DNA from 2 places in the Desulfonatronum zhilinae genome. Region 1 is predicted to be linked to the other one. Evidence: predicted binding sites of a transcription regulator. Region 1 holds the regulator's gene; the other holds the start of a gene.
The links. The regulator sigma-54, encoded in region 1, starts transcription at its own class of promoters, with help from an activator protein. The targets are predictions, from matches to a motif close to CTGGCACGGNNNNTGCTT.
Positions count from the first base shown of each region.

Region 2: the regulator sigma-54 is predicted to act here: its motif matches at 1,684-1,701, upstream of AC559A_RS06085 (glutamine synthetase III family protein).

Region 1 covers NZ_FXUJ01000008.1:96,043-110,690, reverse strand. The annotation lists gene AC559A_RS08565 (TRAP transporter substrate-binding protein) at 1-73, opposite strand, end outside; gene AC559A_RS08560 (ACT domain-containing protein) at 203-634, opposite strand; gene AC559A_RS08555 (phenylacetate--CoA ligase family protein) at 697-2,001, opposite strand; gene AC559A_RS08550 (hypothetical protein) at 2,097-2,762, opposite strand; gene AC559A_RS08545 (PTS sugar transporter subunit IIB) at 2,794-3,273, opposite strand; gene AC559A_RS08540 (PTS sugar transporter subunit IIA) at 3,286-3,687, opposite strand; gene rapZ (RNase adapter RapZ) at 3,735-4,634, opposite strand; gene AC559A_RS08530 (PTS sugar transporter subunit IIA) at 4,703-5,152, opposite strand; gene hpf (ribosome hibernation-promoting factor, HPF/YfiA family) at 5,156-5,701, opposite strand; gene rpoN (RNA polymerase factor sigma-54) at 5,775-7,208, opposite strand; gene lptB (LPS export ABC transporter ATP-binding protein) at 7,272-7,997, opposite strand; gene AC559A_RS08510 (LptA/OstA family protein) at 7,994-8,557, opposite strand; gene AC559A_RS08505 (LptA/OstA family protein) at 8,558-9,118, opposite strand; gene AC559A_RS08500 (pseudouridine synthase) at 9,371-10,219, shown strand; gene AC559A_RS08495 (phosphoribosyltransferase family protein) at 10,216-11,133, shown strand; gene gcvH (glycine cleavage system protein GcvH) at 11,215-11,595, shown strand; gene gcvPA (aminomethyl-transferring glycine dehydrogenase subunit GcvPA) at 11,604-12,935, shown strand; gene gcvPB (aminomethyl-transferring glycine dehydrogenase subunit GcvPB) at 12,932-14,383, shown strand.
Region 2 covers NZ_FXUJ01000005.1:41,493-56,140, reverse strand. The annotation lists gene AC559A_RS06085 (glutamine synthetase III family protein) at 1-1,480, opposite strand, end outside; gene ilvN (acetolactate synthase small subunit) at 1,876-2,355, shown strand; gene AC559A_RS06075 (phosphate acyltransferase) at 2,400-3,350, shown strand; gene buk (butyrate kinase) at 3,365-4,471, shown strand; gene AC559A_RS06065 (nickel/cobalt transporter) at 4,508-5,530, shown strand; gene AC559A_RS06060 (molybdopterin-containing oxidoreductase family protein) at 5,782-8,070, opposite strand; gene AC559A_RS06055 (DUF169 domain-containing protein) at 8,166-8,987, opposite strand; gene AC559A_RS06050 (alpha-ketoacid dehydrogenase subunit beta) at 9,118-10,095, opposite strand; gene AC559A_RS06045 (thiamine pyrophosphate-dependent dehydrogenase E1 component subunit alpha) at 10,459-11,424, opposite strand; gene AC559A_RS06040 (DUF1956 domain-containing protein) at 11,440-12,120, opposite strand; gene AC559A_RS06035 (TraB/GumN family protein) at 12,392-13,537, opposite strand; gene AC559A_RS06030 (two-component system sensor histidine kinase NtrB) at 13,931-14,648, shown strand, end outside.

The DNA.
Region 1 (14,648 bases):
CGGTCGCGGTGAACATCAGCGCCAAAAACGCCGCCAACAAAATCATCAGGCACGTCAAACCCAATCTGTTCATCTCTGCCCCCTATTTTTCTATTTGCGCTCAACATGACTCAAACAGCCAGGACAGGCTCGGGGTCGATATCGATCCTGCCTCCAATGCCAAGTTGAACAGCAACACGTTACGGTCGTCATGTTCCGCGGCCTACAGATTGTAGAGTTCGTCCCCGGGGATGATCCGAATCTTGTTGGCTTGTAATATCTCAACGGCCTGATCCGTCCGGTCGAACCGGAAGATCATAACCGCGTCTTTTCCGGTCTGCTGAACAAAGGCGTACATGTATTCCACGTTGATCTGGTTATTGCTGAGCAGTTCCAGAATGAAATGCAGTCCCCCGGGCCTGTCGTCCACTTCCACGGCCACCACGGAGGTCCGGCCAACGGTGAAGCCGTTTTCCTTGAGCAACTGCTTGGCCCGTTCATGGTCCGTGACGATTAACCGTAAAATCCCGAAGTCCGACGTATCGGCCAAGGACAACGCCCGGATGTTGATCCCGCCCTGGGACAAGACCCTGGTCACGTCCGTCAGTCGCCCGGCCCGGTTCTCCAAAAAAATCGAAATCTGTTCCACTTTCATTGTTCTGCCCTCCCTGTAAGGGATTCAGGTTCTATGACGGATTGGGAAACCGTGATGCGCTCTCAGACCTTGGGCCGCTGGTCGATGATCCGTTTGGCCTTGCCTTCGGAACGAGCCAGGCTGCGCGGCTCCACCAGTTTGACCTTGGCCGTCACACCGAGAAACTCCTTGATGTTCCCCTGGATCTTGCCCTCCAGGCGCTGCAGATGGCGCACCTCATCGGAGAAAAGCTTTTCATCCACCTCCACCCGCACCTCCAGGGTGTCCATGGCGCCCTGGCGGTCCAGGATCAACTGATAGTGCGGGGTCAGGCCCTCGGTTTCCAGCAGCAGGGCTTCGATCTGCGACGGAAAGACGTTCACCCCGCGAATGATCAACATGTCGTCGCTACGCCCTTTGATCCGGCTCATCCGGACATGGGTCCGGCCGCAGCGGCAGGGAACGTAGTTGAGGGAGGTGATGTCCCGGGTCCGATAACGGATCAGAGGCTGGGCCTCCTTGGTCAGGGTGGTCAGGACCAACTCGCCGGTCTCGCCGGGCGGTAACTGCTCGCCGGTGATCGGGTCGATGATTTCCGGTAGGAAATGGTCCTCGAAAATGTGCAGGCCTTTTTGGGCCACGGCGCACTCCATGGCCACCCCCGGTCCCATGATCTCGGAGAGTCCGTAAATGTCCAGGGCGATCAGACCCAGCTTGGATTCGATGTCGTGGCGCATCTCCTCGGACCAGGGTTCCGCTCCGAAGATGCCGACGCGGATGGGCAGCTCACTGAACGGGATCCCGGCTTCCTGGGCTGCTTCGAACAGGAACAGGCTGTAGGACGGGGTACTGCACAGCACCGTGGGGCCGAAGTCCCGAAGCAGCATCACCTGACGCCTGGTGCCTCCGCCGGAAATGGGCACGATGGTCGCCCCCAGCTCCTCCGCGCCGTAATGCACGCCCAGCCCGCCGGTGAACAAGCCGTATCCGTAGGCATTATGCACGACGTCACCTCGGTTGACCCCGGCGGCCATGAAGGCCCTGGCCATCAGGGAGGCCCAATTCCGGACGTCGCGGTGCGTATACCCCACCACCGTGGCTTTGCCGGTGGTACCGGACGAGGCATGGATGCGCACGACGTTTTCCTTGGGCACGGCAAACAGGCCGAAGGGATAGTTGTTGCGCAAGTCCTGTTTCTCCGTAAACGGCAGGTACTTCAAATCGTTGAGGCTCTTGATCTGTTCGGGACGTATGCCGGTTTCTTCGAACTTACGCCGATAAAACGGCACGTTGGCGTTGACCCGTTCCACCAGGTTCCGGAGCCGGGACAACTGCAACGGCTCCAGATCCTCCCGGGGCGCGGTCTCTTTCTCGATGTCGAAAATCACGAACTATCCTCCTTGAACAATTGGGTATTCAGAACTGATCCGGGTGTTAGCGGCCCACGAAGCAACGCATGCCCGTGATATCCCGACCATGTCCGTCACGCGAAATGGCTGAACCAGTAATACCCTCCGGCCAGGGCCACCGCCCCCAGCAGCAGGGCGTAGACCCTGCGCGAGCGCAGGGAAAGCAGAACCCCGACGGTTCCGATCATCCAGACCATCGGCCAGGTAATGGGCAGCATCAGGACACGCCCGCGGAATTGCTGCAAGAACACGTCGGTGAGCGGCACGAGCAGGGCCATGACCACGATAAACGCCGTCAGATTCACCGCGACGGATTGGAGCAGGGCCATTCCCGCTGGATTCATCGGGGAGGTGGTTGCATCCGCGCCACCCCGCGTGGACTGAAGCATTTGCGTATACACGGCGTTTTGCCTCCGGCGCTGCAACAATTCGAGACGGCTGCCCAAAAGGGCCGTGGGCGCGCACAACAACATGACCATGAAGATCACCGGAGCCTGGACGAGATCGAAGACGTTCATCAAGGCTAAGGATGTCAGCAGGGCAAAGGGGCCATGCGGGGGAATGTACGTCCCGATGGGAAAGAGATCCAGAAAAAGCAGTTCGAAAAACAGCGCCACGGGCAAGGCCGTTTCCCACTGGCCGGTCACGGCCGCCCAAAGCATCCCGATCACCAGGGGCCGATCCAGAAATCCGAGATTCAGGCCGAATCGGGCCAGGGAAAACAGGACAAAAAAAAACACGCCAAGCCCGCCCAGGCCAGCGCGTCCATGCTCATCCCCACCATGAGGTCTTCACCTGCGTCGAATCGTTGGGAACACAGCGAAAATCCAGATGAATGCCCCGTTTGGCAAAGGCCTTCAGACAGCCGATGTCTTCGCTGCTCAGAGCCACATGCGGACAGAGTTGCTGTTTGCCCGGGGAATAATGCAGGTTGCCGATGTTTACGGTGCTCAACGCAAACCCGGCCTGCAAAGCCCGTTGCACGTCGCCGCACGTGGCGAACAGCAGCAGCGTGTCGCCACGTGGGTGGACGACCCGGCCGTGCTCATCCAAATGCTTGGCGATGCGCTCGACCCCGACGAAGGTGAGCTCCACGCCGCTGGGCACGGCCAAGCGGATGATCTCCTGACGCAGATCGTCGGCGGCCAGTTCGTCGTTGACCACGAGAATGTACCTAGCCCCCAGATACGGCACCCAGGCTTCGATGACCTGGCCGTGGACCAGACGATTGTCGATGCGCACCCAGTTCATGATCGCTCCGGCCTACTCCTTGGCCACCTTGCTGCGCAGAATATCCCCGGCGACGACGATTCCCTGGGATCCGGCCGCCTTGGCCTCCTTGGCCAGTTCGGCCAGGGACAGCTTGCGCGAACCGAGCACGCGCAGCAGCATGGGCAGGTTCACGCCGGTGATCACTTCCAACTGATGCTCGCTTTTGTTCAGCAGCGACAGACTCAAATTGGTCGGCGTCCCCCCGAACATATCCGTCAGAATGACCACCCCGGGACCGTGATCCGCGCTTTTGACGCTCTTTCTGATCTCTGTCAGGGACTTTTCCACTTCCTTGGTCACATCCACGCTGACGAAGTAGCAATCCTGCTGAGGACCGAGAATCAGCTCCGCGGCCTTGAGCAAGTACGCGCCGTACTCCGTATGCGTGACCAATACGACTCCAATCACCGCATGTTCCCCCAAAAAACCGAAATCCGCTGCTATCCCAGATTCAGGTGACGATGTTCAATGGTAACGGAAAATCCGACGGCCGTCAGCGCGGCCGACACGGCCTGGGACACGGCCACCGAGCGATGCCGCCCTCCGGTGCATCCCAGGGCCATGGTCAACCGATACCGGCCTTCCACCGCGTACAACGGCAACAGATACCGTAAAAAATCCTCGAACCGACCGATAAAGTCCTTTCCCGGGTCGTCCCCCAGCACGTAGAGGGCAATGGGCTCGTCCAGACCGGACAGGGGGCGCAGTTCCGGGTCGAAGTAGGGATTGGGCAGAAACCGCAGATCAAAGACCAGATCCGCCTCCAGAGGAACGCCGTACTTGAAGCCGAAGGAAATCAAGTGAATGCGCATCCCTTCGCCGAGTTTCTGATCCAGGGGCCATTTCTCCTGAAACACCCGTCGCAGGTCGTGGATGGAAAAATCCGACGTATCCACCACCAAGTCGGCGTGCTTGCGCAACCCCTCCAGCATGATCCGCTCACGGAAGATGGCCTGGTCCAATCCCATGCCCTGGGCTTCCAGGGGATGCGGACGGCGGGTGGTGGCGTAGCGCCGGATCAGCACGGCGTCCCGGGCCTCCAGAAAGACCAGTTTCGGACACATCCCGGCCAGGTCCATCCGCTCCACGAACTGCTCCCATTGCAGGGCGAAGTCCGGTTGGCGCACATCCAGCCCCAGGGCCACCCCGGCGTACTGGTTCAGCTTCATCTCCTCGGACAGGGTCAGCAACTGTCCGGCCAGCCCGGCCGGCAGACCGTCCACGCAGTAGTACCCCAGATCCTCGAAGACGTTCAGGACCGTACTTTTTCCGGCCCCGGACTGTCCGGTGATCATGACCAGGGAGAGTTCGCACGGTTTTCGCGGTTGGTCTGCGCTCATCGCGGTTTGCCTTTTGGGGTAGGGGCACGGCGCGCCGTGCCCCTACGGTGTGGACGAATAAAATACCATCACGCCGAACTGAGGGCGTCCCAGAAAAGCTCCTTGTCCTGGGCCGTGAGAAAGGCATGCCGAAAGGTCTCGTCCTTGAGCAGCCGGGTGATGGACGCCAGGATGCGCAGGTGCATTCCGGCGACCTGTTCCGGGGCCAGGACCATGAAAAAAATATGGCACGGTTTGCGGTCCAGGGCGTCGAAATCCACGCCTTCGGAACTGCGTCCGACCACCAGCACGATCCTGTCCAGCCCCTCCAGCTTGCCGTGGGGAATGGCCACTCCTTCGCCGATGCCCGTGCTCCCGAGACTTTCCCGGTCCTTGAGCACCCGAAAGGCCGCCTCGGCATCCAGACTCGGCACGTTTTGGGCCAGCACGGCGACCAATTCCGCCAGCACTTCCGTCTTGTTCCTGGCTTGCAAATCGGGGAGCAGCAAGTCCTTGCTCAAGAAATCCTTGAGGACCATCGACTAGATACCCGGGTCGATCAGACCGAAATCGCCGCTTTTCCGGCGGTAGATGACGTTGACGCGCTCGATGTCCGCGTTGAAGAAAACCAGGAAATCGTTGCCCAGGGCTTCCAATTGCATGGCCGCCTCGTCCACGGACATGGGCTTGGGCTCGAAATTGTCGGTTTCCGTGATGGTCTGGGCCCGCTTGCCGGTCTCGTCCTGGGTAAAGGTGATCACGTCCACCCGCGCGGACTGGCTCTTCTGACCGCGACGATGGTCCTTGTTCTTCTCTTTGGTCTTGCGCACCTGAGCCTCGAGCTTGTCCAGGACCAGGTCGATGGTGGAGTACATGTCCTCGCTTTCGGTGGTGGCGGAGAAATGCATGTCCTTGCCCGTGAGGATCACCTCGGCCATATGCCGATACTTTTCCACGGAAAGGTTGACGGCCAGTTCGCCCTGATCTTCAGGACGCAGGTAACGGTTGATTTTATTGAAACGCTCGCCGGCGTAGCCCTTGAGGTGATTGGACGGCTCGAAATTCTTGAAAGTAAAAGTTATTTCCATGCGACACCTCCGAAGTAAAACGGGTTCTGGGTTGGTTTGAGGTTGTTCGCTCCGTTGGGAGCATCCGGGATGGCTAAAAAATGGCCTTGCGCTTGGAAGACGACTCGATGTTCAACGCCATGCGGTACTTGGCCACGGTACGGCGGGCGATGTTCACGCCCAGGGACTTTTTCAAAAGTTGCGAGATCAGTTCGTCGCTGAGCGGACGCTTGGGGTCCTCTTCGGAAATCAGCTTCTTGATCTCCGCCTTGACGCTTTCCGAGCCGGCCTCCGACCCGTCGTCCATACCCAGGGCGCTGTTGAAGAAAAATTTCAGTTCATACGTTCCATGGGGCGTGCTCATGTATTTGCTGGTCGTGATCCGGCTGACCGTGGACTCGTGCATGTTGATGTCCAGGGCCACATCCTTGAGGATCATCGGCTTCAGATGCGTCACCCCATGGCGAAAAAAATCAATCTGGAACCGGACGATGCTTTCGGCGACCTTGTGCAGGGTCCGCTGGCGCTGGTACAGGCTTTTCATCAACCAGTGAGCGGATCGGACCTTTTCCTGAATGTAGTCCCTGGTCCCCTTGTCGTGAACGGACAGCTCCTTGGCGTAGGCCTCATTGACCATCAAACCCGGTATCTCGTCCTCGTTCAGAACCACGATGAAATCGCCGCCGTGCTGGAGGATGTAAACGTCCGGGCTGGTGAACTGAGGATCATCGGAGCCGAAGCTCTTGCCGGGCATGGGGTCCAGGCGCTGGATGCAGTCCAGGTAGTGTTTGATTTCCTCCATGGAGAGCTTGAACTTCTTGGCCAACGGCTTGTAGCGACGTTTTTCCAGCTCCTCCAGATGATCCTTGACCAGGGAGACCAGAATCGGGTCGTCCAGCCCCAGTTCGTCCATCTGGACCAGCAGGCACTCCCGCAGGTTCCTAGCGCAGACCCCCACGGGGTCCAGGCGTTGCATGATCCGCAGGATCCGCTCCGCCTCCTCCGTCTCGCAGCCGGCCATGGCGGCGATGTCCTCAATGGATTCGCAAAGATACCCCACGGCATCCAGGTTGCCAAGGATCACCTCGCTGACGGCCAATTCCCGCTCCGACAAGGCCGAAAGCCGCAACTGCCAGGAAAGATGGCCGATCAGCGTGGACTTGCCGGCCAGCCGGGCCTCGAAACTCATGCCCTCTTCCGGGACTTCCCAGTCCCGGCCCTGGATCTGTCGACTGATGCTGGAAAATTCTCCCAGGTAGTCCTGCCACTCCGAATCGTGAAGCTGCCGGGGCTCCTCGACGTTGACGGACTGGAACCGATCCTCGGCAGGGTCTTTTATCGGGGTCTCCACCGTCTCATCGATGCCTTCCGGCGCGATCTCCAATACGGGATTCTCCAGCAATTCCTGCTGGATGCTTTCCACCAGCTCCAGCCTGGAAAGCTGAAGCAGCTTGATGGCTTGTTGCAGTTGGGGGGTCATCACCAACTGCTGCGTCAACTTCAGTTGCTGGCGCAGTTCAAGAGCCATGTCGCGTTTTCGCCTCCATGACCGGGCTGACCGGTTGGAACGCCAATCCCGATTGTTGATCAATCATAAGCAAAAGTCCTCACCGAGGTAAACTTTCCGAGCGATGGAATCGGCCACGATGGCTTCCGGAGACCCTTCAAAAATGGCCCGTCCTTCGAAGACGATGGATGCTCTGTCGCAAATCTTCAGCGTTTCGCGGACGTTGTGATCCGAAATCAACACACCGATCCCCCGCTCCTTGAGGGACATCACGATCTCCTGGATGTCGTCCACGGCCAGGGGGTCGATACCCGCGAAGGGTTCGTCCAGCAACATGAATTTCGGATTCCGGATCAGGGCCCGGGCGATTTCCAGACGGCGGCGCTCCCCGCCGGAGAGAAACATGGCCTTCTGGTCGGCCAGTTTGGAGATGCCCAGTTCCTCCAGCAGGGCCTCGGCCTTTCTGCGCTGCATGGCCGGGGTGAAGTCCGTGTACTCCAGGATGATCCGCAAATTCTGCATCACGGTCAGCTTTTTGAAGACCGAACTCTCCTGGGGCAGGTAGCTCAGCCCCAGCCGGGCCCGCTCATGCAGCGGCCAAGTGGTGATCCGCTTTCCGTCCAGGTCCACCACCCCGCTGGTGGGCTTGATCACCCCGACCAGCATGTAGAACGTGGTGGTTTTCCCGGCTCCGTTGGGACCTAAAAGGCCGACGATCTCCCCCTGCTCGACCCGGATGGAAATATCCCGGACCACCTCTTTCTGGCCGAAGCTTTTGCGCAGACTCTTGCCGGAGAGAAGGGCCTTCACCGCGCCCCCTGTTCCCGAGGCAAAAGAAACATTCCTTCCACTCGACGATCGGTGCGTCCCTGCACATCCACCTCTCTTTCTTCAACATTGAGCGTGATCACGTTGCCTTCCAACCGGGTCCCGCCTTCTTCCACCCGGGCGTTGCCTTCCAGACGCAGGACGCTCTGGTCCACCCAATAGGTGGCCATGTCGCCGTGGCCGACACGGTCCTCGTGCTTCAGAAAGACCTGGCCAAAAGCGATCATTTGTTCAATGTCCACTTGAGCTTCCATGTCCTGTTCCGGAGCCATGCCCTCGGGTCGAGCCTCCCGGGGAAGGGTTCGCAAAAGCACTACCAGCCGCTCCGAACGGAGCTGAAAATTCGGCCTGTCCACCCGCACGTCCCCCATGAACTCGATCTGGTGATCGCGATGGGAGTAGCGCAGCCGCTCGGACGTGATCCGCGTCGGGATGGCCTGCTCTTCCGCCGAAGAACTCCAACCCGGAAACAGGAACAGCGCCACAAAAACGACCGGAAACGTGACCCGCAAAAGCCGGGTCAATGAAAACCGAGTTTCCATCTACAACCCGTGTCCGAAACTGTCTTTGGCAATGATCACTTCCACTCCGCCCTCGGCGTTGACCACCCAGGTGTGCAGGTCAACGTCGCCCCGCTTCGAGCGCAATTGCAGTCCTTGGCGGTCCAGGAGGATGTCACCGTGCAGAAAAATGGTTTCATCCACCTGAACGAAAACGGCCTCGTCGGAATTGAGATACGTCGGACCATATTCCATATGCACTCCGGACCAAAGCCGGATATCGCTGGTGGCCTGATCCACCTCCCCCAGGGGGGCGCTGACGATCACGGGAATGTCCCGACCATCCAGACTTTTTACGATGGTCGGGGCGTTGAGCAACACCATCTGTTGGCCTTGGTCGTAGGACGCGGACAGAGCCCGCAGGGTCCACAGGGTTCGCCCCTCCTGGCCCAGGCGCATCTCCACCCCGCTCATGCTCACGTCCGTGTCCGCTCCGCCGGCGATGGGACCGACGGTACGCCGCTCCTCGGGTGCATCACCGGAAAAGAAATATAAACCAAGCACGAACAGGATCAACGCTCCGGCAATGACTTTCCGACGCACGCCTCCTCCCCTTTGAATCGATAAAAAATGGAGAGTACAATCTTTGCAAGAGAAAATCGAGTGCCGATTTTCCTTCGAAATCGTTCACAAAAATACAACCGCCGCGTATCGACGGCCTGAAACTCCGACGCAATACCGACCAACGCCTATAGACGCCCCTGACCATGTGGTCAAATCAGAACTGGAATCGGAAGGAAAAAGGAACTCCTCCACACCTTGACCCTTCGGCGATCACGGACCTATTCTCTCCAGATGAACAGTTCGGAGGAGCATGATTCGGCGGCGAACACCACGAAGGTCGGACAGGCCATCCGGCTGAACAAGGCCCTGGCCCGGGCCGGGCTCTGTTCCCGCCGGGCCGCGGACGATCTGATTCTGGCCGGAGCGGTCATGGTCAACGGAACCGTGGCCGCCTCGCCGGGAATCCGCGTCGATCCAGCCGTGGACCATGTCCGGGTCCACGGACGCGAGATCCGCCTTGGTCCAGTCCAGCCGTCGGACCACCTCTATCTGGTCCTGCACAAGCCTCCGGGCGTCGTCACCACGGCCCATGACCCCCAGGGCCGCACAACCGTCCTTGATCTGCTTGCGCCGGACATCCGTGGTCGTCGCCCTTTTTCCGTGGGCAGACTGGACCTACTTTCCGAAGGCCTGCTTCTGCTGACCACGGACGGAGAACTGGCCCTGCGCATGACCCATCCCCGCTGGGAACACCCCAAGGTCTACCATGTCCGCGTTCGTGGCCGGGTCACCCCGGAAAAACTGGCGACCATGCTCAAGGGGATGCGCCTGGCCGAGGGGGACCAACTCGCGCCGGTCCGGGCACGGGTCATCGAGGACCGCTCACCCCGAGCGCCGGACAACGCCGTAACCCTGGAGATGACCCTCCGCCAGGGGGTTAATCGCCAGATCCGCCGGATGTGCCGCGACCTGCGGCTGCACATCGTCCGCCTGCGACGCGTCTCCCAAGGGCCAATCCGCCTGGGCGACCTCCCTCCCGGCGCGATCCGACCGTTGACCGGCCGGGAACTCAAGGCCCTGCGCGCTTCCCTTGACCTCCCTCTTGACCCTGTCCTTGCCCTCCACCGGGAGCCCTCATGATCCATCTTTTCTTCTGCCCGCAAATGACCGAAACGGCCCTGCGCATCCACACGGCCCACCCGGATCGGATCACCCTGGGTCGCATCGACTGGTCCTATTTCCGAGACGGCTTTCCCAACCTGCGCATCGAGAACGCGCCCGGGCTGCGCAACCGCGACGTGGCTTTCCTGAGCACCCTGACAACCCCCGCGGAGATGTTCGCCCAACTGGCCGTGCTCTTTGAGCTGCCTCGCTACGCGGTGCGCTCCTTCAAGCTGATCCTGCCCTATTTTCCCACCGGAACTATGGAGCGGGTGGAGGAAGAAGGCCAGATCGCCACGGCGGCCACCCTGGCCCGCCTGCTCTCGGACATTCCTCTGACCATGTCCGGTCCGGCCCAGATCGTGATCTACGATATCCACGCCTTGCAGGAACGATTCTACTTTTCCGACAGCGTAATCCCCAGGCTGGAAACGGCGATCCCTCTGCTCAAGGACCGGGTTCGCGACGAGCCCGACCTGTCCATCGCCTTTCCGGACGAGGGTGCCTGGAAACGCTTCGGTCGCCTGTTTCCGGAATTTCCACAGATCGTCTGCCTCAAAGCCCGCCGGGGCGATCGGCGCGGAGTCCTGATCAAGGAAGGCGACCCGGTGAATCGGCACGTGCTCATCGTGGACGACCTGATCATGTCCGGCGGGACCCTGATCGAATGCAAGAACCTCTTGTTGGAAAAAGGAGCGGCCCGAGTCAGCGCCTTCGCCACACATGGCGTCTTCCCCAATTGTTGCTGGCACCGCCTGGAGGACGAGAGTTTTGAGACGATCTGGATCACGGATTCCTGCCCGGAACAGGCCGAGGCCGTCCACAGCAGGCCGCCGTTCCAGGTCATTTCCCTGGCCCCGGATATTGCCAGAATCGTCCTTGAACCGCTATGAACCCAACCTTTGCCCCGCGAACTCTTGAACCGTTGGACCGTGAACCGTTGAACCGTTGAACCCGCCTCCAAGGAGCCCTTGATGATTCCCAATGATCTGCTCTACACCTCGTCCCATGAATGGGTCCGCGTCACCGACCAGGAAGCCCTGATCGGCATCACGGATTTCGCCCAGTGCCAGCTTGGCGACATCACCTTCATCGAACTGCCTTCCCTGGGCGACACCGTTGTTCAGGGCCGGGAAATGGGGAGCATCGAGTCGGTCAAGGCGGCCAGCGAGTTGAACAGCCCGGTTTCCGGGACCGTCGTCGAAGTCAATGCCGAGTTGGACGGCGCGCCGGAAAAAATCAACCAGGACCCTTACGGCGCGGGCTGGATGATCCGAGTGCGGCTCAGCGAGCCTCCCCAGGGCCTGCTGTCCCCCGAGGAATACAAAGCCATCGCCGAGTGTAGCGACGAGTAGAATAAACCATGCCCTACATTCCCCACACCCCGGACGAACAGCGCCGCATGCTGGACATCGTCGGCGTCGCCGACATGGACGCCCTGTTCGCGGAGATCCCCGAGGCCCTGCGGCCCAAAAGCTTCGACCTGCCGGAAGGTCTCGGCGAGCACGAGGTCATGCGGCACCTGGAAACTCTGGCGGACAAAAACAACACCCGGCTCGTTGGGTTTCTGGGCGCGGGCTTTTACGACCACGCCATTCCCGCCGCGGTGGATTTTCTGACCTCCCGCGGCGAGTTCGCCACGGCCTACACTCCCTACCAGCCGGAGGCCTCCCAGGGGTCGCTCCAGGCCATATTCGAGTACCAGACCGCGGTCTGCCGCCTCCTGGATATGGAGTACGCCAACGCCTCGGTCTACGACGGGGGGACCGCCCTGTACGAGGCCATGATGATGGCCGTGCGCCACACCAAACGCCGCAAGATCGTGGTGGACGAGTGCGTCAACCCCATCTACCGCAGGATGCTGGATTGCTACACGTCCAACCTCCATCTGGAGATGACCGTGGTCGCCCACCGGGAAGGCGGCTCGAACCAGAAAGCCTTGTCCGCGGCGATGGATACCGATACCGCGGCGGTCATAGTCCAAAACCCGAACTTCTTCGGGTCCCTGGAGGACTTTACCGGTCTATTCACTCATGCCCGGTCCCTGGGGGCCCTGAACATCATCTCCGTCTACCCGCTGATGCAGGCCGTCCTGAAGACGCCCGGGGCCATGGGCGCGGACATTGCCACGGCCGAGGGACAGAGCCTGGGCCTGCCCCTGAGTTTCGGCGGGCCGTATCTGGGCATGATGGCCTGCACCAAGGCCCTGATCCGCCAGATGCCCGGCCGGATCGTCGGGCGAACCACCGACTCCCACGGCCGAACCGGCTACGTCCTGACCCTCCAGGCCCGTGAGCAGCACATCCGCCGCCAGAAAGCCACTTCCAACATCTGCTCCAACCAGGCTCTCTGCGCCCTGCGCGCCATCACGTATCTTTGTCTGATGGGCCCCCAGGGGCTGGCCAACACCGCCACGCACTGCTCCGAACTGGCCCACTACGCGGCCAGACGCCTGCTCAAGCTCCCCGGCACCGAACTGCTCAGCCAGCGCCCTTTTGCCAACGAGTTCGCCCTGGTCCTGCCCAAGCCCGTCTACCACGTCCTCGACCGTCTGACCCGACGCGGCTTTTTGCCCGGCTTTCCCCTGGGCCGCTACTATCCGGGTCTGGAAAACGTTCTGCTCATCGCCTGCACGGAAAAAAACACCCGCGAAGACATCGGTATCCTCAAGGAGTTGCTGGGAGGCGCGTTATGAAGACCATATTCGAACAATCCGTTTCCGGACGTCCCGGCGTCGGGCTGCGGGAATTGAAGAAGGACTTGACCGGCTTGATCCCCCAGGAACTGGCCCGAGACGGACTACCTTGTCTGCCCCAGGTGGGCGAACTGGATGTGGTGCGCCATTTCACGCGGCTTTCCCGGCTCAATTTCGGCGTGGACAGCCACTTCTACCCCCTGGGCTCCTGCACCATGAAGTACAACCCCAAATTTATGGAACAGGCCGCGGCCCTGCCGGGCTTCAGCCGTCTGCACCCGCTGGTGCCCCAGTTCCGGGGGGCGGGCCATTTTGCTCAGGGCGCCCTGGAAGTGATTTTCGAGACCGAACGGCTGCTGTGCGAAATCACGGGCATGGCTGGTTTCACGGCCCACCCCATGGCCGGGTCCCACGGCGAGCTGACCGGAGCGATGATCATCGCCGCCTACCACAAGGACAAAGGCCGCAAGCGGACCAAAGTCGTGGTGCCGGACTCGGCCCACGGCACCAACCCGGCCTCCGCGGCCATCGCCGGCTTTGACGTGATCAGTCTGGAATCCAGGGACGGGATCGTCGATCCCCAAGCCCTGGAAGCCGTGCTCAGCGAGGACGTGGCCGCCGTGATGATGACCTGCCCCAACACCCTGGGGCTGTTCGAGCAGCATCTGCCCCGGATCGTGGAACTGGTCCGCTCCGTGGACGCCCTGCTCTACTACGACGGCGCGAATCTGAACGCCATTCTGGGCAAGATGCGCGTTGGGGACGCGGGTTTCGACGTGGTCCACCTGAACCTGCACAAAACCTTCGGCACCCCGCACGGCGGCGGCGGTCCGGGCTCCGGTCCGGTGGGCGTATGCGAGCGGCTGGTGGACTTTCTGCCGATTTCCCGAGTGGTCAAGCTGGAGGACGGCCAGTTCTTCCTGGACTACGACTACCCCAAGTCCATCGGCTACGTGGCCCCGTTCTACGGCAACTTCGGCGTCTACCTGAAAGCCTACGCCTACATTCTGCGTCTGGGGAGGGAGGGGCTGATCCGGGTTTCGGAAAACGCGGTCCTCGCGGCCAATTACCTCCGCAAGCGCCTCGAAAAGCATCTGGAAATCCCGTTCAACCGGATCTGCATGCACGAATTCGTGGCCTCGGCCGTGCGCCAGGCGACCAAGGGCGTCCGGGCACTGGACATTGCCAAGGCCCTTCTGGACAAAGGCCATCACGCCCCCACGGTCTATTTTCCCTTGATCGTCAAGGAAGCCCTGATGTTCGAGCCCACGGAAACCGAGTCCCTGGACACCCTGGACCAGTTCGTGGACGACCTGATCGCCATCCTGGAACAGGCCGACCAGGACCCCGCCGCGGTCCAATCCGCGCCACAGCTCACTCCGGTCAGCCGTCTGGACGAAGTCAAGGCGGCCCGCAATCTGGAACTGACGGACCATTGCGGGCTTTGAGGCCCAGTCTTCCCGCTCGGTAACTACTCAGCACAGAGGAATTCTGTTGCCGGGGTCGGAATCGGGATCGGTATCGGAATCGAAAACGCTGGGAAGCGTTCAAAATTTTTCCTGTTCCGATTCCGATTCCGATAGCGACCCCGACTCCGATTGCCGGAGCAAGGGCGGATACAAAATGTGCTGAGTAGATACAAAAACGGGCCACCGACCGAGGCATGCGCCTCGGCCGGTGGCCCGATACGAATCTCCGTTTTTCGCCCTCATT
Region 2 (14,648 bases), on a different contig from region 1:
CCACCTGCGGCCCGGCGATGGACTGGGCGGAACCCACGGCGCGGAACTCAAAGCGGTTGCCGGTAAAGGCGAAGGGGCTGGTCCGGTTGCGGTCGCCCGGATCCATGGGCAGCGGCGGCAGGGTGTCCACGCCCACGGTCAGGGCGTCTTTCTTCTTGGATCCTTTTACGGCTCCGGCCTTGATCTGCTCGAACACGTCGGTCAGTTGCGCGCCCAGGTAGACGGACATGATCGCCGGAGGTGCCTCGTTGGCGCCGAGACGATGGTCGTTGGAAGCCGTGGCCACGGTGGCCCGCAACAACGCGCCGAACTTATGCATGGCCCGGATGGCCGCGGCGCAGAAGATCAGGAATTGGGCGTTTTCATGGGGGGTTTCCCCCGGATCGAACAGACTGCCCAGTTCGGCGTTGCCGATGGAGTAGTTCAGGTGTTTTCCGGAGCCGTTGATCCCGGCGAAGGGTTTTTCGTGCAGCAGACATTCCATGCCGTAGCGCTTGGCCACGTTGCGCAACACGGTCATCACCAGTTGATTGTGGTCCGTGGCCAGGTTGCCGGCCTCGAAGATCGGCGCGATTTCATACTGTCCGGGAGCGACTTCGTTGTGTCGGGTCTTCACGGGCACGCCCAGCTTGTACAGCTCCCGCTCCACTTCCATCATGAAGGAGAGGACGCGGCGCGGGATGGCTCCAAAGTACTGATCTTCGAATTCCTGGCCCTTGGCCGGCTTGGCTCCGAACAGGCTGCGACCGGCGATGAGCAGGTCGGGGCGGGTGAAGACGAAGTTGCGGTCGATCAGGAAGTATTCCTGCTCCGGGCCGGCATAGGAGGTCACCGGGAGCTTGGTCTCCACGCCGAACAGGCCGAGCACGCGCTTGGCCTGCTTGTTCAGGGCCTGCAAGGAGCGTAGAAGCGGCGTTTTTTTGTCCAGGGCCTCGCCGGTCCAGGAGACGAAGGCCGTGGGAATGCACAGGAAGGTTCCATTGGGGTTTTCCAGGATGTAGGCCGGGCTGGTCACGTCCCAGGCCGTGTAACCGCGGGCTTCGAAGGTGGTTCGCAACCCCCCGGAGGGAAAGCTGGAGGCGTCCGGCTCGCCCTGGATCAGCAGCTTGCCGCTGAACTGGGCCATTGCCCCGCCGCTGCCGTCCGGGACCAGGAAGGCGTCGTGCTTTTCCGCGGTCAGGCCGGTTAACGGGTAGAATACGTGGGTGAAATGGGTGGCCCCTTTTTCGATGGCCCAATCCTTCATGGCGTTGGCCACGATGTCCGCCAGGGCCGGGTCCAACTTTTCGCCGTACTCAATGGTTTTCTTCAAAGACTTGTAAGCATCCGAAGGCAGTCGTTCCTTCATCACCTTGTCGTTGAAGACGTTGCAGCCGAACAGATCCGTGGGCTTGGTTTCCGCGAAGTTCAGCGGTGCCGCGGAGGGTACGTAGTTGGTGACCGCTGAAATGGCGTTCAGACGTGACTGGATTCCGCTCATGAAAATTCTCCTTTGTAGCTCTTCTCGTGTTGACAAATATCCGGCCTCAAGAAAAAACGTACTTGCAAACCTGACGTCCTGTTCAGAATCGTCCCCGGCAGAAAGCGCGGCGACCAGCGCGGGAGACGAGCACTCTCCATAAAGGCCTCTCCCGTGGCTCGTCCCCTCTGTTTCCTCAGGGCCTGTTCCATTTGCACGCAATTTAGCAAAAGTCGTTCCAAGAAAATATTGCATGATATATTAGGAGATTACAAATCTCTCCGCAAGGCAGGAAACAATTTTATTACATTTTTGTATTCCAATGCTCATTTTTTTATCAGTTTAGCTTCTAATATTACATTTATGTATAAATATTTAAACAGGCAGCATTCCGCCAGAACAAGGAGGTCTCCTTCATGACCCAGACCATATCCGCCTTGACCAAAAACAAACCGGGAGTCCTGGCCGACATGGCCCAGGCCATCCGGAAATACAACGTCAACATCCGCAGTATCTCCGCCGGGGAGACCGAGGACCCGGACATTTCCCGGCTGACCATCGGCCTGGACGGGACCGACGAGGACGTCCAGCGGATCACCGAGGACATGGCCGCGATGGACGTGATTATCGGCATGGACGATCTGCGACGCAAGGAATTCGTGGACCGGGAGCTGATCCTGGTCAAGGTGGCCATGGACCCGGCCACCACCACCCAGATCATGCAGATCTTCGAGGTGTTCCGGGCCAACGTGGTGGGCATGGGCCGACGGACCATCACCGTGGAAATGAGCGGGGACCGGGAACGGGTGGACGGGTTGATCAACATGCTCAAGCCCCACGGCATCAAGAGCCTGTGCCGTTCCGGGATGATCGCCCTCAAGCGCGGGGACGAATGATATCTTCGGCCGTTTCGTTGACACCGATGACACCCATGACTCCCATGACCATCACTTCCCTCGACGATCTGATCCGTTCGGCGGCCACGGCTGACCAAAGCCCAAAGTTGGCCATTGCCCGTTCCGGGGACGCCTTCGTACTGGAGGCCGCGATGCAGGCTTACGCCGCAGGCGTGGTGGAGCCCGTGTTTATCGGCGACATGGACGCCACCCGGCGCATCGCCGAGAATCTGGGCGCGGACATTTCGGACTTGCGCGGCGTCGACCTTCCGGACGACGAGGCCGCGGTGCGGGAGGCCGTCCGGATGTTTCGGGAGGGCGAGGCCGCGCTGATCATGAAGGGAGCCGTCTCCACAAGTACGCTGCTCAAGGCCGTGCTGGACAAGACCGGCGGCGTTCCGCCCCAGGGCATTCTCAGCCATGTCACGGTGTTCGAGAACCCGCATTCCGGCAAGCTGATGCTGCTCAGCGACGCCGCGGTCAACATCCGCCCCAACCTGCAGCGCAAGGTGGAAATCCTGCGCAACGCCCTGACCGTGGCCCGAGCCCTGGGGATTGCGGCTCCAAGGGCGGCGATGCTCGCGGCCACGGAAAAGGTCAACTATCCGGCCATGCCGTCCACCCTGGACGCAGATCTGATCGCGCGCATGGGCCGGGAAGGCGCCCTCGGCGACGCCCATGTGGCCGGTCCCATGGCCCTGGACCTCGCGCTCTCGGCCAAGGCCGCGGCCAGCAAGCGTTTCCAGAACGAAGTCGCCGGTCAGGCCGACATTCTGATCACGCCGGACATCGAAAGCGGCAACGTGCTCTACAAATGCCTGAACACCCTGCTCGGCCTGGACGTGGCCGGAGTCGTGGTGGGCAGCTCCGTGCCCATCGTCGTTCCCTCCCGCGGCGACTCTCCCAGGTCCAAGCTGCTTTCCATGGCCCTGGCGGTCTATCTGGTGCGAGCCGTGAGCCACGATTCGGAACATCATCATCCAGTCGACCTCTGACCCCCCGGACATTCATGAAAAAGACCATCCTGACCATCAACCCCGGCTCCACCTCCACGAAGGTCGTCCTGTTCCAAGACCTGGAGCCGACGTTGTCCCGCGAGGTTCAGCATTCCAAGGCCGAGCTGGCCGGGTTTCCCGACGTCTGGAGCCAGTTCGCGCTGCGCCTGGAACCCATCCTCGCTGTTCTCGACCAGGCGGGTGAAAATCGGCTGGACGCCGTGGTGGGCAGGGGCGGGTTGCTGGCCCCGTTGCCCGGCGGGGTGTATCGGATTGACGCGCAGATGCTTGGGGATTTGCGCTTGCGACGCTTTGGGGAGCATCCTTGCAATCTGGGCGCGCCGTTGGCACTGGAGATTGCGCAGCGCTGCGGAGGCCAGGCGCTGATCGTGGATCCGGTGGTCACGGACGAGCTGTGCCCGGAAGCCAGGCTGACCGGCCTGCCGCGCATCCGCCGCCGGAGTACCTTCCACGCCCTGTCCCAGCGCGGCGCGGCCCGGGAGGCGGCCCGCCGTCTGGGAGTTGATTACGAAAACGGCAAATTCATCGTCGCCCATCTGGGAGGCGGCATAAGTATCGGCGCACATCGCCGCGGGCGGGTGGTGGACGTGACCAATGCCCTGGACGGCGAGGGGCCGATGAGCCCGGAGCGCAGCGGGGCTCTGCCGATCCTGCCTCTGCTCCGGCTTCTGGAGGACGGCGTCATGGATATTCCCGATCTGCGCCGCGCCGTGCTCCGCGAAGGCGGGTTGTTCGCGCACCTGGGGACCAACGATTTCCGGGAAATTGAGGAGATTGTCCGACAAGGGGACGCCGGGGCCAAGTCCGTGGTCGCCGCTTTTATCTACGCAACGGCCAAGCACGTCGCGTCGCTGCTGCCGGTCCTCGTCACCACAAACGATCCGAGCCCGTTGGACGCCATCGTGCTCGCCGGCGGCCTGGCCCACAGCGCGCTGCTGGCGCGTGAGCTGACAGCCCGGCTCGCGCCCTGGGCCCGGATCGAGGTGGTCCTGGGCTTGACCGAGGCGCGGGTTATGGCTGAAAGTGCCCTGGCGGCCCTGGAAGGCAGGGTCGAGGTCCAGGATTACGTCGGCAATGATTTTGAAACCCATCACCTGTAGCCATTCCGCTTCCCGCTCCGGAAGCGCGTCCACGGCATGATCCGCACCACCATAACCGCCCTGATTACGGCCATGCTTGTGTTGCTCTGGATCGGCCAAGCCCTGGCCCAAAATCCGTTTCTCACGCCTCCGTCCCGGGAACGGCCCGCCGCTCCGTCCGTGGAACAGCCCTCCCAGGACCACCATCCGGCCATGGAAGAGCAATTCGGGCAGACCTCCCGCGAACCTCCGGACCGTCCTTTGGCCCGCCCTTCGTCCGCGGGCCCGCGCATCACGCCTCCGTTTTTCGCCGAGATGATCGCCCTGCAACGCGAGCTGCGCCAGCGAATGACCAGCTACGCCCGCCAGATCCAGGAACGGCCTTTTGGCGCGGCCACTTGGCAGCTGATGCTGCTCTCGTTTCTGTACGGGGTGGTGCACGCTCTGGGGCCGGGGCACGGCAAATCCATCGTCTGCTCCTATTTCGTCTCCCGACGGGGAACCTGGCGACAGGCCCTGCTTTTCGGCAATCTGATCACCGCCACCCACATCCTCTCCGCGGTGGTGATCATCGTCGGGCTTTCCTGGGCTCTGGGGCGGGCGAACATCGCCGCGTTCCACTCCGTGGAAGGAAGGCTGGAGTCCATCAGCTACGCGCTGATCGTACTCATCGGCTTCTTCCTCCTGGGCAAGACCTTGCTCGACTGGTGGCGGGCGGCAAAGGGGAAATCCGGTGAAGAGGCCGATGAGTGCCCGCGTTCCAGCCCCAGGGACATCGTCACCCTGTCCCTGGCCACCGGCCTGATGCCCTGCCCCGGCGCGGCCCTGATCCTGCTCTTCACCCTCAGTCTGAACGTCTTCTGGGCCGGTTTGGCGGCCATGATCCCCCTGGCCCTGGGCATGGGCCTGACCGCCTCGGCCTTGGGACTGATCACCGTCGGCTCCACCAACGCCGTGCTGGGCGTCAGCCGTCGCTCTAAACGCCTCTTCGCCATCCTGCACCGCACCCTGGCCTGCCTGGGCGCGGCCTTGATAATCATCCTGGGCGCGAGCCTGCTGCTAAGCGCCGGGTATGTTTGATTGTCGGCCAAAAACGCCTGAACCGCCCGGAACCTATGGTTCCGGGCGGTTCAGGCGTTTAGGCGTTGGGACGGATTGACCCGTTATACCATTTCTCATTCAAAGCTTCTCTTTCGGTATCGGCATCGGGGTCGAATTAGGATTATTGGCGAACAAACAGTATCTATCCCGATACCGATACCGATACCGACGCCGACCCCGATAACTGCATTTTCTCAAGCGAAAAACGCATTGCCGAAGTAGAATTGGTATTACGCGGCCTCAACCCGACACAACAACGCCGAATGCGGCCAGGAGCCGATTTCCGGGCTGCAATGTTCCGGCTCCAGCGGGCAGAGCATGTTGGCGTTGGATTCGTAGACCCCGAAGAGTTCCGGAAGCTCCTGCCTGCGCTCCGGGAACCACCAGCCGTGCTGGGCGTCGGCCATTCGCGGATGAATGCGGGTGGAGGTGCGCAGGCGCATCCGGATTTTGCCCTTGGGCGAGGTCACGAGCACCCACTGATCGTTCTCCAGTCCCAGTTCCCGGGCTGTTTCCGGGTGCAGCAGGACCAGCGGATCCGGATTCACCTTCCGGGCCGACGTGATCTGGCGCTGCTCGGAATGGTACATGGGCATGAACCGGCTGCCGGTGATCAGGATCAGCGGAAACTCCCGGGCCAGATCCGAATTCCCGGCCGGACTCCAGAGGGGCTCCTTGTACGTGGGCAGAGGCTCGCAACCCAACTCCTCGAAGATGCTGGAATACAGCTCCACCTTGCCCGACGGAGTGCCGAAGCCTGAAGTTTCGTAGCGCTTGAATTCGGGCGTGCCGAAAAAACCGTACTGCTCGGTCAGCTCCCGGAAGGTCAGCCCCGTGGGCTCCAGACGAAAGTCGCAGGCCTGCTCCAGGTTCTCCCACGGCCAGTCGTTTTCCTGGCCCAGGCGCAGACCCAGGCCGCGGTAGAACTGATAGGTGTCCCGGCGTTCGTAGAGCGGCTCGATGCCCGGAGGACAGGCCATGCAGAACCCGCCGGTGACCCACAGTTCGGGCTGCTCCACCGTGGTGGCCGAGGGGAAGACATAGTCCGCCAGGGCCGCGGAGGGGGTCATGTAGTATTCCATGACCACGTACAGTTCCAGGGCGGTCAGGGCGTCGAAGACCATTTTGGGGTCCGGGAAGGAGAGCATCGGGTTGCTGGCCACGGAAAGCATGGCCGTGATCGGGTAGGGCTTTTTGGTGATCGCCGCCTGGAACACATCCCGGATGTGGGCCACGCAGGTCCGGTACATGGACGGCGGGTTGACCTGGCCCCGGGGCAGCTTCCGGTTGTTGGCCAGGTTGCGCTCCCAGCCGGGGAAGCCGAAAAAGGGATATGTGTCCGCGCCGAGCTGTTTGGCCCGCTGCTCCGGCCCGATGGCCTCGGCGGCCACCAGGTCGAATTCCCCGCGTACACGGGCCACCTCCGGGGTCTGGCCAAAGGTCTCACCGCCGGGAATCTCCAGGTTGCCGGTGATGGCCCGCAAAATGGCCCGAGCCCGGGCGCACTGGGTGGAATTGATGCCCTGCTTGTCCAGGCCGTAGGCATAGGGCAGCTGGGCCGGCTTGGAGGTGGCGTAGATCCGGGCCGCGGCAGTGATCTGCTCCACGGGCAGCCAGGTGATCCCGCTGACCTTTTCCGGGGTGTACTCCCGCACCGCGTCCCGCAGTTCGTCGAAGCCCACGGTCCACTGGGCCACGAAGTCCGCGTCGTACAGCTCTTCTTCAATGATCAGCCGGATCCAGCCCAGCATCAGGGCCAGGTCCGTGCCCGGCCGGATCTGCAGCCACATGTCCGCCAGGGCCACTTCCTCGATCTCCCGGGGATCCACCACGATGATCGTCGCCCCGTTGCGCCTGGCCTGCTGGGTGGCCGGCCAGGCCTGGATGGGCGAGGAATTGGCCGAGGCCTTGCCCCAGACCACCAGGCACTTGGCCTGCCGGGCATTGCCCCGGGCCATGCCGCCGTAGGTGGCGAACTCCGTGGCGTAGGACGGGCACATGCAGATGTTGTTCGCCCCGCAGACGTTGGGCGAGCCGAACAGGTTGTAGAACCGGCGGCAGTCCCAGTGATGGGTCCGGCTGGTGCCGTGGGTGAAGCCCAGGGTTTCCGGCCCGTGGGCGTCACGCAGCCGACTCAGCCTGGCGGCCACCTCGTCCAGGGCCTGATCCCAGGAAATCCGCTCCCATTTCCCCTCGCCCCGAGCCCCGACCCGCTTCAAGGGATGATTGATCCGGTCCGGGTGATGGATATGCTCCGGCATGAGCAACCCCCGCTCGCAGATCAGGCCACGGGTCACCGGATGGTCCGGGTCACCGCTGACCTCGAAGACCTTGCCGTCCTTCATGTGCAAGAGGGTGCCGCAGCGCGGGTGACACAGGCCGCAATAGCTGCGGCGCACCCCGTCCCGGGGACCGGCCCCGGACTGGGGGTTGTAGGCGTAGAGGGGCAGGCCGCTCAGGGCCAGGGACGAGGCCACCAGGGTCGAGTAGTGCAGAAATTTCCGTCGGTTGATGCGCATGGCTCCTCCCGTGCGTTGCGGTTCGATGGATGACTGTCGGTCGGCCATCAGGCCTGTTTTACTTCGGGCTTGACCAAAAGGCCTGATGATGCCGCTTACTGCTCCGGATCTTGCAAGCTCGCCCAGGCCCGGCATTCCAGAAAACTGCCGGGAACATTCTCCTCCATTTCCTGGAAGAGCCGCCAGGGCATGGCAAAGGAGAGATGGTCCTTGCCCAGCGTCTTCCGCACAGCTTTGCGGGCTGACATGTCCGTCAGGCCCACCACGGCCCTGGGGTGCTCCCTGTCGCCTTCTGCGTAGGGCAAGATACCAATGGTCTGACAGCCCGCAGCCCAGGGGATAATCACGTTCTCGATGCCCTTGCGGCCATAATTGGCCAGAATGACCAGGGCGGACAACTGATCTGCATCAACCACGAAAACCACGGTTCGCGGGGTCTCCCGGTCCAGGTCGACTTCGCCCAAGGGCTTGAATAGGACATACTTAGCCGGGATCTCGGTGATGGGCAGTGCGGCGATGAAGTCGTGGACCAACTCTGGAGTTTTGCGATACCGTTCACCTTTCAGGAAATCATCTGCAAAGGCCTTGCCCGCGTGCTCTTCAACAGCCTTGCCCACGGCCCGGCCAGTTTCCCATTGCTCATTGCCTGACGAAAGAAAATGGGCGAAACATACCTCTCCGCCCGGAAACTGTTGATAGGCGTTGCCAAACCCCAGTCCCACTCCGCCGCCCCAGCATCCGTAGGTTTCTTTTTCGAATGCAACGGTTTTGCCTTTGGCCGCATTGGCGAACAGAAACATAACACAGCCAAATTTGCCGGGCTTGAAACGCAGGGACTGTTTCGGTTCCTCATCGGCCAGGATTATGGCCACGGGATTGAGCTTCAGGTCAATTGATTGAGCAATACGCGATTTCATCTGTGTAACCTCAATTTGTTTACATGTGGGTGGCGAAATTTATTCGAACGCCTTAAAAGCCATTCATTTACTTAGTTTTTCAGGAGAAAAACAGATTGGTGGTCATTCACATCATGTCCATGACCCGGAGTTACAAAATCTCCTTGATGGCCGTGACCAGTCGTTCGTCGTTGGGGAGATAGAACCGTTCCAGCGGCGGGCTGGCCGGGACCGGGATGTCCGGGCCGGTGACCCGGCGCAGCGGGGCCTTGAGCAGGTTGAAGCCTTCCTCCATGACCACGGCCGCGATCTCCCCGCCGAAGCCTCCGGTGCGGGTGGCTTCGTGCAGGACCACCAGTCGGCCGGTCTTGGCCACGGAAGCGAGGATGGCTTCCTTGTCCAGGGGAACCAGGGTGCGCAGATCCACGATCTCCACCTCCACGCCTTCCTGGGCCAGCTTTTCCGCTGCGGCCATGGCCACGCCGAGCATGCCGGACCAGGTGACCACGGTCACGTCCGTGCCCGGTCGCTTGACCTCGGCCTTGCCGATGGGGGTGAGATATTCCCCTTCGGGCACGGGCATGGGCGCGAAGTACAGGCCCATGTGCTCGATGAAGATCACCGGATTGTCGTCCCGGATGGCTGATTTGAGCAGTCCCTTGGCGTCCGCCGCCGTGGCCGGCATGACCACCTTCAGGCCGGGGCAATGGGCCGCCCAGGCCTCCAGGTTATGCGAATGCTGACATCCGGCGCCGATTCCCGCGCCGGATTTCATGCGCACCACCAGGGGAAACGTAGATTTGCCGCCGGACAGGTAACGCAGCTTGGCCGCGTGGTTGACGATCATGTCCGAGGCCAGGGTGAAGAAGGGATTGAACATGATCTCCACCACCGGCCGCAGCCCGGCTTCGGCCGCACCCACGGCCAATCCGGCGATGGCTGCTTCGGATACCGGGGTGTCCTTGATCCGCCCGGGCCCGAATTCCTCCAGCAGGCCGTGTGTGGGAAACATGGGGTTCAAGTGAATGCTCACGCCCACGCCTTCCCCGGCGATGAACACGTTGGGGTCGCGGCGCATTTCCTCACGCAAGGCCTGATTTATGGCTTGTCCCATTCCGAGTTTCTGCATGGTGTCCTTCCTTTGATGAGGGAGCATAATGTTCTTTTTGGGTAACTACTCAGTACATTTTGTGTCCGATCTTGCACCGGCAATCGGTGTCGGGGTCGGCGCTTCGCTATCGGAGTCGGAATCGAAACAGAAAGAATTTAGAACGCATCCCAGCGTTTTCGATCCCGATCCCGACCCCGACCCCGGCAACAGAATTTCTCTGTGCTGAGTAGTTGCCTTTTTGGAAGAGTCTCTTCCTTTTAGGCCGCCCCTTCAAGGCTACGTAGAATACTTCCTGAATCCCAGGGCAACGCCCTGGGACGGAGATGGTCCAACAAGAAGAGCCCTGAAAGGGCGATCCTCTACCGCGGCTTTTCCAATCAGTCACGCCACCAGAACATCCTCCAGCGCCTCCTCCGGGGTGGGGTACGGACTGTCCTCGGCAAAACGGACCGCTTCCTTCACGAGAGCCTCGACCCGGTCGTCCATTGCCTGAACGTCCGCGGCGGTGATCAGCCCTTGGGCCAGGAGGTCGTCCCGCAGGCGGGGGATGGGGCATTTTTCCTGCCAGGCGCAAATCTCTTCCTTGGGCTGATAATGCTGGGGATCGGCTTCTGCGTGGCCCCGGCAGCGGTAGGTCTTGCACTCGATGAGGCTCGGCCCTTCTCCGGCCAATGCACGCTCCCTGGCGTCCCGCACGGCCCGATACACGGCCAGGGCGTCGTTGCCGTCCACCGCCTCGCCGGGCATGGCGTAGGCCGTGGCCCGGTCGGCCATGCTCGGGTTCGGGGCGTGCTCTTCATAGCGCTGGGCCCCGGCGTAGACGTTGTTCTCGCAGATGAAGATCACCGGCAGCCGCCACAGCGCGGCCAGGTTCATGGCCTCGTGCACTGATCCCTCTGCCGCCGCGCCGTCGCCGAAAAAGCAGACCGTGACCCGCTGTTCGCCCTTGTACTGTTGGGCAAAGGCCTGGCCCACTGCTATGGGCGGCCCGGCGCCGACCACGGTGGAGGTACAGGGCGCGTTGACCTCGGGCACGGCCAGGTGCAGCGTGCCGCTCTTGCCCTTGTTGCAGCCGGTGCGCTTGCAGTAGATCTCGGCCATCAGGGAGTTGGGATCGGCCCCCTTGGCCAGAAGGTGGTTGTGGCTGCGGTGGTTGGAGATGATCACGTCCTCCGGGGCCAGGGCCGCGCAAGCCCCGGAGCCCACGGCCTCCTGTCCGGTGCTGAGGATCGTCATTCCGGGGATTTTGCCTTCGATCTTGCACAACTCGGCCAGCTCGTCCTCAAACCGGCGGGACAGCTGCATGGTCCAGAGCATCTCCCTCTGCTTTTCCGCGCTGATCTTCATGAAACCTCCGTGTGGTTAAATGATCGCGGGCGATACCGCGCGACGGTACGGGCCATCGGCGACGGCCCGGATACCCCCCAAGGAAAATCGCGTGATGTGGTCGGTCAGGCGCTCCACGTCCGTGACGACGACGTCCGTCGGATACAGGGCCGCGATGACGTGGCGACTGGTGAAATATAACAGGCATTGGCTGGTGACGCTCATGGAACACAGGAAGATGGTCTCGTCGATATTGTCCTCGTCCCGTGGCATGGCCAGCAGTTCCCGGACAATGTCCGCCAAGTAGAGATACAAGGGATGGATGGAGTTGCGGACCATCCGGCTCAAGGCTTCCGAAGGCTCGGCCATTTCTCGGGCCATCAGCCGACCGTGCCAGTCCGGCGCGTCTCCCACCACCACGCGCAGCAGGAACGAGCGGATGAAGGCTCGTAAGCGCTCTTCTGCGGACGCTTTTGGGCCGAGTCCGGCATCCGGCGGATACTTCCGCACGGACCACTGATGGGCGTGTTCAAGAGTAGCGGCGAAAAGGCCTTGCTTGTCGCGAAAATGGTAGTTCACCGCGCCAACATGGGCGTCGGCTTTCCTGCAGATATCTCGCACGGTCGCGCCCTGGTACCCCCGTGCGGCAAAGAGTTCCCCGGCGGCTGCGATCAGCCGCTCCTTGACGTCTCCATTGCGCCTTTCCGTGTTTGCCATTTCTTGTCCTCCATGCTGTTCGAACAGCAGTTTCGAACAACTGTTCGAATTTGTCAACAAGAACACCTTCTCGGAGAATGTCCTCGCAAGGCCGGGATCAGCAGGTCGTAATCGAAATGTGGATCAGGGCCGAAGTCAATGAGTGGCGCGCAAGGCGCGCTAGCGGATTCGTCGCGGGTATCGGAGAAAGGGAAAGGCGGCCTGGAGTCCGGTGAGCGCCGCGTGGAGGCGGATGGAAGAGCGAAAGGCCGCCGGGGATGGCGGCCTTTGATCAAAACGTCCGGGCCGCGATCCAGCCGCCGGAGATGAAGGCCGCCAGGGAGCTGCCCAGGTTGACCAGGGCGACCACCAGCAGAATCCGGCACAGGGGGTTGGTCCAGAAGCCCTTCAGGGAGGTGATGGCCTGGGGCAGGTCTTCCAGGTCCGCCACGGTGGGCCGCCGAATCAGGGCCTGGACGAATCCGGCCACGAATCCGGCGGCGATCATCGGATTCAGGCTGGTGAACGGCGAGGCGACCATGGCCGTGAGTACGGTCAACGGATGGGCCCAGGCCAGCACCGCGCCCAGCCCGGCAAGAACGCTGTTCAGGGCGACCCAGATGATGGCCGATTCCATGGCGTGGGCCTGGCCTTCTTTCAGGAATCCCCAGGCGATCAGGGCCACGATGGCGATGGGAATGGCCCATTTCAGGAAGGAGCCGATATTGGATTTTGGCGGCAGGACCGTCAGAGGGCCGAGGTCCGTATCCTGGTGAATGTGGTTTTCTATCCCGGCCATATGCCCGGCTCCGACCACGGCGACCACGGTTTGGCCTGGGGCCTCGCGGATCTTCTGGGCCAGGAACAGGTCGCGCTCGTCGATGAGCCGACGCTTGACCTGGGGGAATTCGTCCGCAAAGGCGTCCATCAGGATTTCCATCTGGTCCTTCTGCTTCAGGGATTCGACAACGCTGTCGTCGATTTTGCCCGCAAAGAGCAGGCCCATCAGCAGTTGCCCGACCATCTTGAATTTTTCCAGAAAGCCCAGATGCCGCCAAGTCCGTTTCAAGGTGATCTCCACCTCCCGGTCCGCCAGGACCAGATGGGCCTCGGTCTCCTTGGCCAAGCGCACGCCCTCGGCCATGTCCGCTCCGGGCTGGATGCCCAGTTGGTCGCCCAGCTTGCGGTAGAACGAGGAAAGGACCAGTTGGGCCAGCAGAAACGGCGTCTTACGCTCCCGGATCACCCGCATGATGTCCATCTTGCGCCAGCCGTCCCGGTCTATCAAAGCCCGATGCCGGGACGGGCACAGTTCCACGCAGATGGTGTCCGGATGAACCATCTCCACCGTGGTCCGGACGTCCTCAACGCTCTGCTTGGACACATGGGCCGTGCCCACGAGATACACGTCCTTCCCGCCCACCCGAATGTGTTTCACGCAGGACGGAAGTTCAAGGGGTTGGGCCTGTTGGTCCGTTTCGGCCGCTTCGACAGGGGGAGATGACGGGGAAGATGATTCTGGGTGCATTCGATTTGGTTCTGGAAAGAGGGATGAAGCCGGGCAGCAGTTCATTTTGAGCACGGCAAAAAATGGAATTGTCTACACCGTGCCGGATTGGAGGGCAAGCGGGCGGCACGGCGCCGTTTTTAGAAACGTCATGTGGCCCTGGCAATTTTGTTGAAGGCGCTGCTCCACAAAGAAGGCTCGAGGACGCTTCCCCTAACATTCCCCGAGCATTGTCTTGGCAAACGCCGAGGTTGCGATATAGGGTCGACTTCGACCTTCACCGCGGCTTGCCGATCTTGGACGAGTCGAATGGAGAAATTCCCGATGCCCCCTCCTTCTCGAAAATCCCTTTTGGAGCCGAAAACGTCTCCCTCCGAGGTCTGGCAAGAATCCGGCAAGCGGAGCGTCGTCCCGGACAACGATCCGAATGAGTTGATCCGGGAGAGCGTTGTCGAAAACGTGCTGGAAAGCATGCCCGCCGGTTTGATGATCGTGGGCAAGGAAGGACGGGTTTTTCAGGTCAACGCTCTTTTGGCCGCCATTCTCGGCTTTTCCAAAGACACGCTGCTGGAGCAGGGATGGAGCGTTTTGTTTATCGACCATCCCGAGAACAACGAGTTCAACGACGCGATCCTGGACGTGATTCAGGAGGCGCGGGTTCGGGAGAGCCGGGAAGTCTGGTACGCGAGGCCGGACGGCCAGTGGTTTTTCTTGAAGATCACCTCTTCGTTCCTGCGTTTCGGCGGGGACGACTGGAGGTTGGTCGTCCTGGTTCAGGACCTGACCGAGCTGCACCTGATGCACCAGCGGGAAAAGGCCGCTCTGGAAGAGAAGCGTCTCGCGGAGCAGCAGCGGGCCGACAGCCTGAACAACCTGGCCCTGTCCATTGCCCACCAAATCCGCAATCCGATCATGACCATCGGCGGGTTCGCGGGGCTCGCCGCAAAGCACACGGACAACCCGGACAAGGTCGCGGAGTATCTCCGAAGCGTGATGGAGTCGGCCCAGCGTCTGGAGCGGATGGCCGCCGCCGTCCGGGAGT